One region of the Paenibacillus tianjinensis genome, then DNA from elsewhere that is predicted to be linked to it. Evidence: predicted binding sites of a transcription regulator. Region 1 holds the regulator's gene; each other region holds the start of a gene.
The links. The regulator NrdR, encoded in region 1, represses ribonucleotide reductase genes. The targets are predictions, from matches to a motif close to AACACNATATATNGTGTT.
Positions count from the first base shown of each region.

Region 2: a site for NrdR is predicted at 2,776-2,793, ahead of JRJ22_RS09990 (adenosylcobalamin-dependent ribonucleoside-diphosphate reductase). Genes of this name have one in related genera too.
Region 3: a site for NrdR is predicted at 1,705-1,722, ahead of nrdI (class Ib ribonucleoside-diphosphate reductase assembly flavoprotein NrdI). Genes of this name have one in related genera too.

Region 1 is NZ_CP070969.1:2,090,820-2,095,704, forward strand. It holds gene JRJ22_RS08985 (manganese efflux pump) at 1-446, shown strand, start outside; gene coaE (dephospho-CoA kinase) at 456-1,052, shown strand; gene JRJ22_RS08995 (lytic transglycosylase domain-containing protein) at 1,049-1,612, shown strand; gene JRJ22_RS09000 (alpha/beta-type small acid-soluble spore protein) at 1,677-1,895, opposite strand; gene nrdR (transcriptional regulator NrdR) at 2,060-2,536, shown strand; tRNA gene JRJ22_RS09010 (tRNA-Ala) at 2,695-2,770, shown strand; tRNA gene JRJ22_RS09015 (tRNA-Lys) at 2,783-2,855, shown strand; gene JRJ22_RS09020 (transcriptional regulator) at 3,354-4,007, opposite strand; gene JRJ22_RS09025 (ABC transporter ATP-binding protein) at 4,169-4,885, opposite strand, start outside.
Region 2 is NZ_CP070969.1:2,292,240-2,297,124, forward strand. It holds gene JRJ22_RS09980 (YqhG family protein) at 1-721, opposite strand, end outside; gene JRJ22_RS09985 (DEAD/DEAH box helicase) at 718-2,463, opposite strand; gene JRJ22_RS09990 (adenosylcobalamin-dependent ribonucleoside-diphosphate reductase) at 2,913-4,885, shown strand, end outside.
Region 3 is NZ_CP070969.1:2,955,014-2,959,898, reverse strand. It holds gene JRJ22_RS13080 (epoxide hydrolase family protein) at 1-869, shown strand, start outside; gene JRJ22_RS13075 (pyridoxamine 5'-phosphate oxidase family protein) at 994-1,485, opposite strand; gene nrdI (class Ib ribonucleoside-diphosphate reductase assembly flavoprotein NrdI) at 1,808-2,167, shown strand; gene nrdE (class 1b ribonucleoside-diphosphate reductase subunit alpha) at 2,154-4,238, shown strand; gene nrdF (class 1b ribonucleoside-diphosphate reductase subunit beta) at 4,279-4,885, shown strand, end outside.

The DNA of each region.
Region 1 (4,885 bases):
TGCTGATGCAAAAGGAACGGGAGCACAATCCGCAGGAATTGGAGACACAACCTGTTTCTTTAAAAGAAGAGTCCGTGAATCCCGCCGAAGACTGGCCCCATAAATCAGCAGTTTTTTCATTGGAGCTGCGGCATTTGGGAGTAGTGATACAGATTCTCCGGACGCCTTCTTCCGCCGACATGGATGACTCAGGAAGTATTTCCTCGATGGAGGCGGTGATCCTCGGTATTGCGTTGTCACTGGACGCTTTTGGTGCGGGGCTTGGTGCTGCGTTGCTAGGGTTTGGTCCGGTCCCGACTTCCCTGATGATCGCCCTGTTCAGCGGAACCTTTTTACTGCTGGGAATGAAAACCGGTCTAAAGCTGTCGGGGAGCTTCTGGATGAAGCATGCAGCTGCTCTGCCGGCGTTATTATTAATTGCTATGGGAATAATGAAGCTGTTATGAGGTGAGTACATGATTATGGGCTTAACCGGAGGCATTGCTTCCGGAAAAAGCACCGTCTCCGCATTATTTGTAGCTAAAGGAGCACGGCTCGTCGATGCTGATGTAATCGCAAGAGGAGTCATGCTCCCGGGGCATCCCGTGCTGGCTGCTGCTGTGGAGCATTTTGGCCAAACCATATTATTGCCGGACGGCACACTGAACCGGGCTGCGCTGGGAGAAATCGTCTTTCATGACCAGGCTGCTCTGCAGGTGCTGAATAACCTGACACATCCTGCAATTCGTCAGGAGATCAAAGAAACAATGTATGAGCTGGAAGAAGAAAATCCGCTGTCACTGATTGTCGTGGACATACCGTTGCTCTACGAATCAGCGCTGGACAATCTGTTCAAGAAGATAACCGTTGTGTATGTACCCCGGGAGGTGCAGCTAGTCCGCCTAATGGAGCGTAACGGATTATCTCTTGAGCAAGCCACAGGCAGGCTGGATGCCCAGATGGATATCGAAGAGAAGCGCAGAAGAGCGGATTACGTTATCGACAACAGCGGCGAGCTTACCCATACTGAACAACAGGTAGCAGCGCTATGGGACAGGCTGGGGTTATCATGAGCTGGCTTCGTAAAAAAAGAGTACTGCTCATGTTATTCTTAGGCTTTACCGCAATTCTGTTCCTGAGCACCAACTGGATGTCTTTGTTTTATCCCATACATTATAAGAATGAAATCCGTAAGCACAGTATCACGTATGAGATGGACCCGTTTCTGGTGGCAGCCATTATTCGTGTGGAGACCAATTTTAAGACAGGCCGGGAATCCAGAAAAGGCGCACTGGGCCTCATGCAGCTCATGCCGGACACGGCTAAATGGGCGCTTGAGAAGGCCAAGCTTCCCGATGTGTCGCTGGACGAGCTGAAGGAGGAGCCCTCGGCAAATATTGAGCTGGGAACCTGGTACTTATCCTCGCTCTCCCGCCAGTTTGAAGGCAACCGCACAGCAGTAATCGCTGCATACAATGCGGGACCCGGTAAAGTGCAGCGCTGGCTGGATGATGGTGACTGGGACGGCACCGAGGGTTCTGTGAAGGATATTCCGTTCGGCGAGACCCGGCACTACGTTCAGCGCGTAATTTATTATTATAATCAGTACACGGAGATTTACAGCGAGTTCTAAAAAAAGAAGTATTAAACGGCGATTAGCCGTTTAATACTTCTTAGGCAAGCTTATTGGGGACAGGTTATTTGAATTGACCTGCCAGGGACTGTTCAGCCAGAGTTACAAGACGTTTAGTGATGTAACCACCGATCGAACCGTTTTCGTAAGAAGTTTTATTGCCTTGGTATCCGTCTGGGGAAAGAGTGATACCTAATTCCTGGGCAACTTCAAATTTAAGTTGTTCCAAGGCACCGCGTGAATTTGGGACTACAAGGTTGTTGGAGCTGCTGCTTTGGCTCATTGCTGTTCACCTCCTATCGGTTGGTAACTGTATTATGTGCTGCTCTCGCCAGATTCATAACAACAATAAAACGGTGTTTTATGGAAATAAGAATTACAGCTTCAAAACCTGAATGTGGCCGCTACGGCCTCCTATATTAGTGGAAAAGGAAGTGACCTGAGCTTATGAAATGCCCTTACTGCGATCACACGAATACCAAAGTGCTTGACTCGCGTCCGGCCAACGAGAATAAATCCATCCGGCGCAGGCGTGAATGCGAGCGCTGCAGCAAGCGTTTTACTACCTTCGAGATGATTGAAGAGACCCCGCTGATCGTAATCAAAAAGGACGGCAGCCGCGAAGAATTCAGCCGTGACAAAATCCTGCGCGGCCTGATCCGCGCCTGTGAGAAGCGTCCTGTGTCAGTAGAGCGCCTGGAATCCATTGTCTCCGAGGTTGAGAAGTCGCTGCGCGGCATCGCCTTAGCGGAAATAGAGAGCCGCCAAATTGGCGAGCTGGTGATGGAGCAGCTCTATCCTGTGGATGAAGTTGCATACGTCCGCTTCGCGTCTGTATACCGCCAGTTTAAGGACATCAACATGTTCATGAAGGAATTGAAGGGACTGCTGTCTAAGAACACAGGAGAGCTGGAGGGTCTATAGAGCTTCTCCTAAAACTTTTTTATAAAAGTGTTGACACCGAGGGCGATTTTTTATATTATATAGAAGTCGCCTACGGAACTTAATGTTCACGAAGCGAGTGAGCTTACGGCTCACAACTGATTTTAGAATACATAATGTAGTTCTAAAGTATGCATTATGGGGCCATAGCTCAGCTGGGAGAGCGCATCGCTGGCAGCGATGAGGTCAGGGGTTCGATCCCCCTTGGCTCCACCAATAACATCATACGGACTCTTAGCTCAGTTGGTAGAGCAGTAGACTCTTAATCTATTTGTCCAGGGTTCGAGCCCCTGAGAGTCCATTTATGTAGAAACGGCAGCGATGCCGTTTTTTTTGCTGTTTCGGGGAGGTAGAGGGTTAGCCAACACCATCTACCAATTACGCTCGGCTGCTCGCTAACCCCGAAATCCAACTTCAGACTAACAGATACCCCTCCCTGAATTCCTTACGGACCCCACAGACCTTATTTTCTCAAATCAGCACATTTAGCAAAGCTAACGGACCGTAGCGCGCTTATTCCTTTCCATCGGGCAATATTTCGCACGAATATATGCAAATAACTGCATCTGAGTCCGTAAGAGAGACGAAATGGCGTTTTTGCTGATAATAAGGTCTCCTCGGTCCGTAGCGATTCATTCGACTCCTCCAACACTACGATGACTGTGAAATTTTAGTCCAGTCCAATCCGAAGTCACTGATTAGTCAACAATCGACCCATTGATCCACCGACCCACTGCCCCTCCACACCGCCCCCCAACCCCCAACCCCAGTCCCATCGTTCTACCTACCTAACGCTTTCCTAGTTCACCCTCAGTTGATATGTACGATTTCGCAGCTGTCCGCCGCCTGCAACATCCAGTAATTGCAGTTGAACCAATTCATGCAGAATTCGTCTGGCGTGTCTATCTGTAACATTGAGATGGTGCGCAAGTTCCAAAGGTGTGAATGCCCTAAGCAGACGCCTCGCGAACCGCAGAGTCTCCGCCTCCAGCCAAGTTAAGGTTGACGAAACATCGGTCGCGATGAATTTGCCTATAAAAGAGAGCACCAGCTGCTGGCACTGTTTTGGTTCCTCTACAATAGAAGGATAAGCAATGGGGAGAAAGGTCCAGCCATCCAGGGCAAGCAGGCAATGCCGGCGGCATAAATCCTTGAATCTCCTGACATCCAGATCTCTAGCATGGGGTCCATACCCTTGAATCTCAATCCCGCCCTTCACCCCTCCAGGCATATAAGCCAAATCCAGATAGCGGTAACCGTTATTGAAATCACGTACTTCCCACTCCGGAAACAGATGATCCAAATTCCCGATTGCCGGAAACCATACCGTTCGCAGGAATTCTATTGTCCCGTGGCCTAATCCTTTGCCGAGTAACTCCTTTCGCCTGTGGTTGCTCTCATTCTTCAGATTGCTCTGTAACCATTCCTCATATTGCTGTTCGAATCGCGGCATCCTCATAGTCCTCCATTAACGCTCGAGTGAACGTTGTTTTTGGCGCAAAAAAGCCGCTTCCTTACAACTCCCCCGCAAATAAACCTCAGGCGGCTGTTGTATGAAAGCGGCGTGTACTTCACGACTTATGCTTCTAATTATATCGCGAATGAAAAAGTGATTCAATTGGTTAAAATCCCTTCCGTATTCTCATAGATATTCATCACCACCTGCTGGATCGGCAGTTCCTTGACTGAAATGTCAGTGAAGCGGTGCTTCCGGGAGATGTCTTCCAGAAAATCACTAATGGAAATCTGGGCCGTGTCCACTTCTAGTGTAATTTGAAAATCCGACGGCCGGTCGACTACCTTCGTATAGGCGTTATCGAAGACGGTTTTACCGGCAGAGTCGACAAAAGTAAAGCTGACCCGCTTCTTCTCCCCGAGAAACAGCTTCAGCCGCTGCAGCGAATTATCAAAGACTTTATCCCCATGATTAATGACAATAACCCGGTGGGCTAGCTCCTCCACATCCTCAAGGTCATGAGTAGTCAGAATACAGGTCATATTGCGCTTCTGATTCAGTTGTTGGATGAATTCGCGGATTTTGACCTTGGCGATCACATCAAGCCCGATGGTCGGCTCATCCAGGAACAGAATATCCGGCTGGTGCAGCATGGCCATGACAAATTCGCATTTCATGCGTTCTCCTAGAGACAGCACTCTGGTATGCTTTTCGATGACGTGGGCAATATCGAGCAGCTCTGTCAGCTCTTCCAGGCGGTTTTTAAAGTCGTGGTTGGTGATCCCGTAGATTGACTTGTTCATGTTGAAGCTGTCGACCGGCGGAATGTCCCAGATTAACTGAGATTTCTGGCCGAAGACGGCTCCGATTTTGCC
Region 2 (4,885 bases), 200 kb from region 1:
CCAGGGCGTTTAGTCTTGAACCGAAATCCTCGGCAATTTTCCCGGTAGCCAGCGATATGCCGATAAAATGCAGCTCTTCCCGCTTAAGATCACAGGTCATCTCCACCTTATAGCACACACCCAGCCAAGGCTCGTAAGCGGCCGAGAACAGAGTCGTCCGCTGTCTGCTGCCCGGGTCCTCGAACAACTGCAGACATTTACCTTCTTCCTTGGCCGCAGCCCAGATTTGCCGCAGCCGCTTGCTTCCGTAGATAACATCCTCGCGTCGGATCATTCCCGGGCCAATCCGCGGCAGTGCCGGGACAATGCCGAAGTACCGGGCAAGAATACTGTCCTGCGGATCGGTGGAGACGCTGGGAGGGGCTCCGCTTGCTGCTGCCGACGCGTTATCCGCCCCGGCTTCCATCTCTGTTCCGCCGGAAGTCAGAGCCGCACCGGCAGGACGGTTCAAGCCGCCGGGCGGGCGCGAGGGAGGCGGCGACTGTGCTGCGGCAGAGTCGTATTTCTCCGGGTCGAACACGAAGGTAAAAGACAAGGTCTCCGGGTCTACACCGGTGCGTTCAACAAAACCCCAATAGTAAGGCCGGTCGGTCAGCATCCGGTCTGCACGCGGCGAGAGCTTGACCGTTACATGCAGCGGCGATACTTCAATCAAGGAGCAATCGGTCGCTTCAAGATAATCCATAACATGCTTGCGTACCTCTAGTGGGGTAAGTGTCATGGCATAACCCCGCTTTCCTTCCGGGCTTCGTGGGACAGCTCGCTGAGCGATTCGCCGATATGGTCAAGACCGCTGCGCAGTTCTTCATCGCTTCTCGCTTCGAGCATGATCTTGTAGAGGCTCTTCTCCAGCGATTCCTTCTTTTCGAACCGCTCCAGAATTACATCGAGTCCGCCGATGACCATTTCGAACATGTTGATTTTTTCGTGGAGCAGGTGCAGGATATGCTCTTCAATCGTGCCTTCGGTGGACAGATTATAAATGACTACATCGTTTTGCTGGCCCAGCCGGTGAACCCGGCCGATCCGCTGCTCCACCCGCATCGGGTTCCACGGCAGATCAAAGTTAATCATATGGTGGCAGAATTGCAGGTTAATCCCTTCACCGCCGGCTTCCGTGGCAATCATCACCTGGGCCCGGCCGCGGAACAGATCCATCATCCAGTCTTTCTTACCGCGGTTCATGCCGCCGGAATAGGACACGCACTGCAGTCCGTGATCGCGGAAGTATTGCAGCAGATATTCCTGCGTGGCGCGGTATTCCGTGAAGACGATGACCTTTTCATTCATATCACGGATCAGCTCCATCGTTTTCTCCGCTTTCGTGTTCGTTTTGACAGTGCGGATGTTCTGCAGCAGGTCCATCATCCGTTCACGCTTCGGAGAATCGGCCGGCAGCTTCTTGATCAGATTGACCAGTGTAATGAATACGGCATCCCGGCTGCTGCATACCTCACGCTGAAGTGTCACCAGGGAGAGCATGCTGCTGAGGTTGCCGCCCGATTCCTGATATTGGTCTTTGACAAAAGCCGTTACTCCGTCATATAATGCCTTTTCCTCGGGTGAGAGCGTGAGCGGTATATTTTGGACTTTGCGCTTAGTGAAGGTGACCGGACCCTCGCCCCGACGGTTGCGGATCATGACCTTGGAGAGCTCGCCGCGCAGCTGGACTTCATTCTTCGGCTGGCGTTTATCCACAACAAAGTTGGCGGCAAAATCGCCCTGGTTCCCGAGCTGCCCCGGCTTCAGGAGGGTGATCAGATTGAACAGCTCGCCGAGGTCATTTTGTACGGGAGTTGCGGTGAGCAGAAGACAGTATTTTTTACGGAGCTGCTGCACAAACTGATAGTTGGTCGATTTTTTGTTCTTCAGCTTGTGCGCTTCATCGATAATGAGCATGTCGAATTCGGAGCTGAGCAGCAGCTCCTTATGGGGATCGCGCTTGGCGGTGTCCATGGAGGCCACCACAATGTCATTGCCCCAGGAGTAAGATTTTTTCTGTGCGACAGCCGTGATGCCGAATTTCGTATTCAGCTCCCGGACCCATTGCAGCACGAGTGAGGCGGGTACCAGAATCAGCACCTTGCTCACAAGGCCCCGCACCAGATATTCCTTGAGGACGAGTCCTGCTTCAATGGTCTTGCCCAAACCGACCTCATCTGCGAGAATTGCCCGGCCGGACATTTCAAACAGCACCTTATGGGCGGTATCGAGCTGATGGGGCAGCGGGGACAGGCCTGAAAGATGCTTCATGCACTGCAGTTCGTCGAAGCTGGTGACAAGACCGGATTGTTCACCCTGTACGGCGAGGCGGGATAATCTCCAGTCCCCCCAGGGTCCGCCCTTGTCCAGTTTCGATTCCAGATCATGCAGCCAGTTTCGCTCAAAAGACAGAGGGACGGGCAGCAGCGGGGCAGGTGTGCTTCCCTCTTGCGGCAAGGAATTGCGGGATAATTGCGTCATGTTGCAGCCTCCTCCGGCGCGGTTTTCATATAAGAAATGCGTAGAAGTAGTATGCGCGTAAAAGAGAGAATTCATAACTTGTAAGATGAACTTAAGAATGAAGCAATGCTAACATTCTTAAGTTCACGCTCTATATACAAAGTATTCTTGTAGAGCAGAGGTGCTGATTTTAGGGTCTTTTTTTCGTGCCGAATCTGATAAAAAAGCGAGAAAAAGTGAGAAAAAGGGGCTCAATGCTGATTTTTTGCGATAAGGCTTCCTTTTTCGAAAAAGAACTTCGATACAATATGTGGTATAGTTGAAAAGCTGGTTCACACAATATATTGTTACAAAAGCTTGAAATTATTGTTTACGGAGGGCTTTTGGCGGTTATTTGATATTGACAAGAGGACTCCACATTACTACATGCAGCGGAAGATTTACATATTACACACCGGGAGGTTTTTCTATTGAGTACAGTGGAACGCAAGCAGCGCCTTGAAGGGCTAAGTGAGAAAATATTTTTGGACCGTTATGCCTGGAAGGATGCCGACAGCAACAATGCCAAGGTTGGCGATGTTGTGCTGGTTCTAACCAAAGATGATCCCAAATTTCCGACAAAGGAAGTAGGGGAGATTGTCGAGCGCAACGGCCGGATCGTTACCGTCAAGACGCGCAGCGGGGAACTGGTGCAATCGGATGTAGAAAAGTTGACGCTTAATATAGAGAAGACTCCGGAAGAAATGTGGGACCGTCTGGCCGCTGCCATGGCTTCTGTAGAGAAAACACCTGAACTGCAGGAAGAATGGACAGGCCGGTTCCGTTCGATTCTGGATGACTGGAAGCTTGTACCGGGCGGACGGATTGCTGCAGGTGCAGGGGCAAGTGAAGAACTGACCCTGTTTAACTGTTATGTTGTGCCTTCGCCCAAAGACAGCCGCGGCGGCATCATGCAGACCCTTTCGGAAATGACCGAAATTATGGCCCGCGGCGGCGGTGTGGGGATCAACCTGTCCTCGCTGCGTCCGCGCCGTGCAATCGTAAGAGGCGTCAACGGCTCGTCGAGCGGTTCAGTATCCTGGGGCGGATTGTTCAGTTACACAACGGGACTTATTGAGCAGGGCGGCAGCCGCCGCGGCGCACTGATGCTGATGATCAATGACTGGCATCCGGATGTAGTTGATTTCATTACTGTGAAGCAGACGATGGGCCAGGTGACCAATGCCAACCTGTCGGTATGCGTGAGCAATGCCTTCATGAAGGCAGTCAAAGAGGATCTGGACTGGGAGCTCGTCTTCCCGGATACAACGGACCCTGACTACGATACAATCTGGGACGGGGATCTGGATAAATGGAAAGCGGACGGCCGTGCGGTTATTCCTTACCGTACCGTCAGAGCGCGTGATGTCTGGCATACGATTATTGAATCGGCCTGGAAATCGGCTGAGCCGGGTGTAGTGTTCATGGAATATTACAATCAAATGTCCAACAGCTGGTACTTCAACCCGATTATCTGCACGAATCCGTGCGGTGAGCAGGGTCTTCCGGGCTGGGGCGTATGCAATCTGTCTGCCGTTAACCTCTCCAAATTCTACGATCCGGAGAATCATGATGTGGATTGGGCAGATCTGGCAACAACGACCCGCTATTCTGTCCGTTTCCTGGATAACGTTATCGACAAGACGCCTTACCACTTCCCTGAGAATGAAGCGAACCAGAAGCTGGAACGCCGCGTAGGTCTGGGCACTATGGGTCTGGCCGAGCTGATGATCAAGCTGAACATCCGTTACGGCAGCCCGGAATCGCTTGAGTTCCTGGACAAGCTCTACGGCTTCATGGCCCGCGAAGCGTACCTGGCTTCGGCGGAAATCGCAGGCGAGAAGGGTTCCTTCCAGGCATTTGATGCCGAGAAATATCTGCAGAGCGGATTTATGCGAAATATTACCGAGGTCTATCCGGAAGTCGGCGAATCGATCCGCAAGCATGGCATGCGTAACGTTACCGTGATTACACAGGCGCCTACGGGCAGCACCGGCACAATGGTCGGCACTTCGACTGGTATCGAGCCGTACTTTGCCTTCAAATATTTCCGCCAGAGCCGTCTCGGCTACGACGAGCAGTTCGTACCGATTGCCCAGGAGTGGCTGGAAGCCCATCCGGGTGAAGAGCTGCCTGAGTACTTCGTGACTTCCATGGATTTGTCGGCAAAAGACCATATCCGGGCACAGGCAGCCATACAGCGCTGGGTGGACAGCTCCATCTCCAAAACAGCCAACTGCCCGTCCGACTTCACCGTCGAAGAGACAGCCGAGCTGTATGAAATGGCCTTTGATCTGGGCTGCAAAGGCGTAACGATCTACCGTGACGGCAGCCGCGATGTGCAGGTGCTGGAAACTTCGAAGAAGGAAGACAAGAAGGATGCACCAGCAGCAGAACCTGCTGC
Region 3 (4,885 bases), 860 kb from region 1:
CGATTATCCTAACTCACGGATGGCCGGACAGTTATTTGCGGTACCAGAAGATTATTCCTCTGCTTACGGATCCGGCCCGTTACGGCGGTGATCCTGAGGACGCTTTCGATGTAATAGTCCCTTCACTGCCCGGATTTGGCTTCTCCAGCTGTCCGGACTATCGCGGGATCAACAATTCACGTGTTTCTGAGGTATGGGCTAAACTAATGACTGAGGAGCTCGGGTATAGAAAATTCGCTGCTGCGGGCGGGGATATCGGTTCCGGAGTGACCCGATACCTGGCATCGAACCATCCGGAACTTCTATTTGGCATCCATCTCACCGATATTGGTATTATTAGAGGCCTTATGAATCCCAATGATCAGGCAGAGCTTTCCGAGGAAGAACTGCAATATAAACGAAGTGCCCAGGAATGGATATCCCGGGAGGGCGGCTATATGACCCTTCAATCGACCAAACCTCAGACCCTTGCGTATGGACTTTCCGACTCACCTGTAGGACTCGCCGGCTGGATTATTGAAAAATTCCATGCATGGAGCGACTGTAAGGGGAACCTCCGGAACAGCTTCAGCGAAGATGAACTGCTCACGAATATCATGATTTATTGGGTTACCAATACGTTTGGGTCTACAGCCCATATATATTATGAGAATACGCATTCATTGCCGGCACTTGGCCGGATAGAGGTACCGACAGGCATTGCTATTTTACCTGCCGATGTCTTAACACCGCCCAAAGATTGGGCTATGCGCAACCTGAATATCACCCGCTGGACCTCATTGCCCCGGGGCGGGCATTTTACCGCCATGGAGGAACCTGAGCTCATGGCTGAGGATATTCGTGCCTTCTACAGACCCTTTAGAACCTGAATGGAGAAAGAATAACAGATACTCACACACAAAGATGCCCTCTGCCGCAACGCGGGGGCATCTTTGTGTGTGGATATAGTAAAGAATCAAGAATCAGATTGCTGCCTGATACGGGTGCGTCCGCTTACTTTAATTCGATGGTCTGGTTCAGATTGGACTCTTCTGTATCCTGATTCGTTAACCGTTTGAACAGGTAAGAAGCCTTTTCAGCCAGGTTACCGCTCTTCCAGTATTCAGCCGCTTCGGCGTGAACCTGAATCAGAATCACATTCGGATCATCATAGCTGGTCTTCAAAAAAGCATCATAGCCCGCATTCCAGAATTCTTTTTTCTTCTCCAAATCCTGCACGATTCTTGCTGTTCCACGGATGGATACATAGGATTTACCGGCGTATACGACATTCACTCTCGGATCATGAAGGACTTCGCCGAACTTGCTGGTATCTTTTTTCGTCAGGAACCATAAGTCTCCGTCGAATTCAACCTCCTGAGTCTTCATTGGACGGGATACCAGACCTTCCGGCGAGATCGTCGTGAACATTGCCGTATCGATCCCTTTGATAAGTTCTCTTACCGTCTCAACCGCTTCCTGATGATTATTGTTCATCGTTGACATGCTTATCGCCTCGTTTCTTCACAGTTATGGGAATAGGTTATCCAATCGTCTACCTATTATTAACCAAAGTTACAAATTTCGATCTCTTTGGCGTGCATTCTACACCTCTTTATTTATAGCAATCTGCTCTATGCACACCCTTATCAGACCTTTTCAAAGAGGAAAATCCTGTAGCACTTATATTGACTTTCCAACATATAGTGATTAAAATAAGGAACGCACACTAAATATAGTGTGATAATCATTTTTAGCCTATCTAGCAATGGTTCCAGGCTTCTATCCTATTAAAAATTGCAGCAATATTTACAGGAGGACTGACACGATGCTGGTCGCATACGATTCAAAAACGGGGAACGTCAAACGGTTCATCAGCAAGCTTAAGCTGCCGGCTGTGCAGATCGAGGAGCATATGACGATAGACGAGCCTTATGTACTAATTACATACACCACCGGCTTTGGACAGATTCCAGAGAAAGTGTCTGCTTTTTTGAGTAACAATTACAGCAATCTGAAAGGCATCGCTGCCAGCGGCAATAAGAACTGGGGCGAGCTGTTCGCCCATAGCGCGGATTTGATAGCAGACCGGTACAATGTGCCCGTCATTGGGAAATTTGAATTATCCGGTACATTTGGCGATGTGGAGCGGATTAAACAGGAGGTGAGCCGGGTTGCGGCATATTGAACTGAACAACATGTTGATGAAGCGGGACGAGAGCGGCTTCTTTCAATTAAATAAAGACCTTGAGGCGGTAGCCGAATTCATGCGTGACGTGGAGCGGCGGAGCCTGGTGTTTGCAGATACTAAAGCCAAGGTTGATTACATGATCGAACAGGACTTTTATGAAAACTTTTACTTACAGTACAGTGTGGCTGAGATTGAGGAAGTCTACCGGATTACCCACAGCTATAACTTTACCTTCCCCTCTTATATGGCGGCATCGAAGTTCTATACGGACTATGCTGTAAAAAGCAATGACCGCAAGCAATATCTGGAGCATTATCCGGACCGTGTGGCTGCTGTAGCACTTCACCTGGGACGCGGCAACGCTGAGACCGCCGGGGTACTCGCCCGTTCGATGATGGAACAGCGTCTGCAGCCGGCAACGCCCACCTTCCTGAATGCCGGTAAAAGCCGGCGCGGCGAGCTCGTCTCCTGCTTCCTGATCGAGATGGATGATTCGCTTAATTCCATTAACTATGTACTGAATACCTGCATGCAGCTGTCTAAGATCGGCGGCGGTGTAGCCGTTAACCTGTCCAAGCTCCGCTCGCGCGGGGAGACGATCAAGGGTGTCGAGGATGCGGCTAAGGGCATTATGCCGGTGCTCAAGCTGATGGAGGACGGCTTCTCTTATGCCGATCAGATGGGTCAGCGTAAAGGCTCCGGTGCAGCCTACTATAATATTTTTGGATGGGATGTTCTGGAATTCCTCGACAGCAAGAAAATTAACGCTGACGAGAAAACAAGGCTTAAAACCCTCTCCATCGGCCTGATCATACCGAACCGCTTCTACCAGCTGGCTAAGGATAATGAACCGCTGTATGTATTTGCCCCATATACTGTGTACAAGGCTTATGGAATACACCTGGATGACATGGATCTGGATGACATGTACGATAAGCTGCTGGCCGATCCGCGTGTGAAGAAGAAAAAGGCAATGAATGCACGGGATATGCTGACCAAAATCGCCATGATTCAGCTGGAATCCGGCTATCCGTATATTATGAACAAGAGCAACGCGAATGAAGCGCATGCCCTGAAAAATGTCGGCCAGATCAAGATGTCCAACCTCTGTACGGAAATCTTCCAGCTGCAGGAAACCTCGGAGATTAACGATTACGGGCAAGAGGATATCATCCGCCGTGATGTAAGCTGCAATCTGGCTTCCCTTAATATTGTTAATGTTATGGAGCATGGCAAAATCCGTGAATCCGTGCATGAAGGCATGATCGCCCTCACCGCCGTTAGCGATATGACCAGCGTCTCCAACGCCCCTGGTGTAGCCAAAGCAAACAAAGAAATGCACTCTGTCGGCCTCGGTGTCATGAATCTCCACGGTTATCTGGCCAAGAACAATATCGCCTATGAAAGCGAACAGGCCCGTGATTTTGCCCGGACCTTCTTCATGACCATGAACTATCATTCACTGGAAAAGAGCATGGAAATTGCTGCGGCAACCGGCCGCTCTTTCCAGGGGTTTGAGGCATCCGATTATGCTTCCGGAGTTTATTTCGAACGTTACCTGACTACGGATTACCGTCCGGTTACGTCAAGAGTGCAGGAGCTGTTCGGGGATATGTATATTCCTTCACCTGCTGACTGGGAACAACTGCGGGATAAGGTAAAGGCAAACGGCCTCTACCATGCTTACCGGTTAGCGATTGCACCGACAGCGAGCATTTCCTACATTCAGAATGCCACTTCCAGCGTGATGCCGATTGTGGAGCAGATTGAAACACGGACTTATGCCAATTCAACTACGTACTATCCGATGCCCTACCTGCGGCCGGATAATGTGTTCTTCTATAAATCGGCTTACCAGATGGACCAGTTCAAGGTGATTGACCTGATCGCGGAGATTCAGCCGCACATCGATCAGGGTATCTCGACGGTTCTGCATGTTAACAGCGATGTATCTACACGGGAGCTGGCCCGCTCTTACCTGTACGCTGCCCATAAAGGCCTGAAGTCGCTGTATTACACCCGGACCAAGAAGCTGTCCGTTGAGGAATGCCTCACCTGCTCGATCTAACAAGGAAGGCTCTGGCCGCAGAAAAGGAGATTGCAAGATTATGAGCGCTATCCAAGCCGTTAACTGGAACCGTCCTGACGATGATTTCTCATTGATGTTCTGGAACCAGAACATTATGCAATTCTGGACGGATGATGAAATTCCCCTATCGGATGATAAAATGTCCTGGCTCACGCTCAGTGAGCAGGAAAAGGACTCTTATATGAAGGTACTAGGCGGCTTGACGCTGCTGGACACCATTCAGGGCGGAGTCGGCATGCCGCAGATTATGGAGCATGTCGATGGCCTGCAGCGCAAGGCTGTGCTGGGCTTCATGGGCATGATGGAACAGATTCACGCCAAGTCGTACAGCAGTATTTTTACCACCCTCGCTTCTACAGAAGAAATTGACGGGGTATTCCGCTGGGTGGAAGAGAACCCGCATCTGCAGTTCAAGGCGGAGACTATCTCTCAGTATTATAAAAACATTGAATCCCCTAAAGACTTGTACCTCGCTATGGCAGCCTCCGTGCTGCTGGAGAGCTACTTGTTCTACAGCGGCTTCTTCTACCCGCTGTATCTGGCCGGCCAAGGCAAAATGACCTGCAGCGGTGAGATTATCGATCTGATTCTGCGCGATGAGAGCATTCACGGGGTGTACGTCGGTG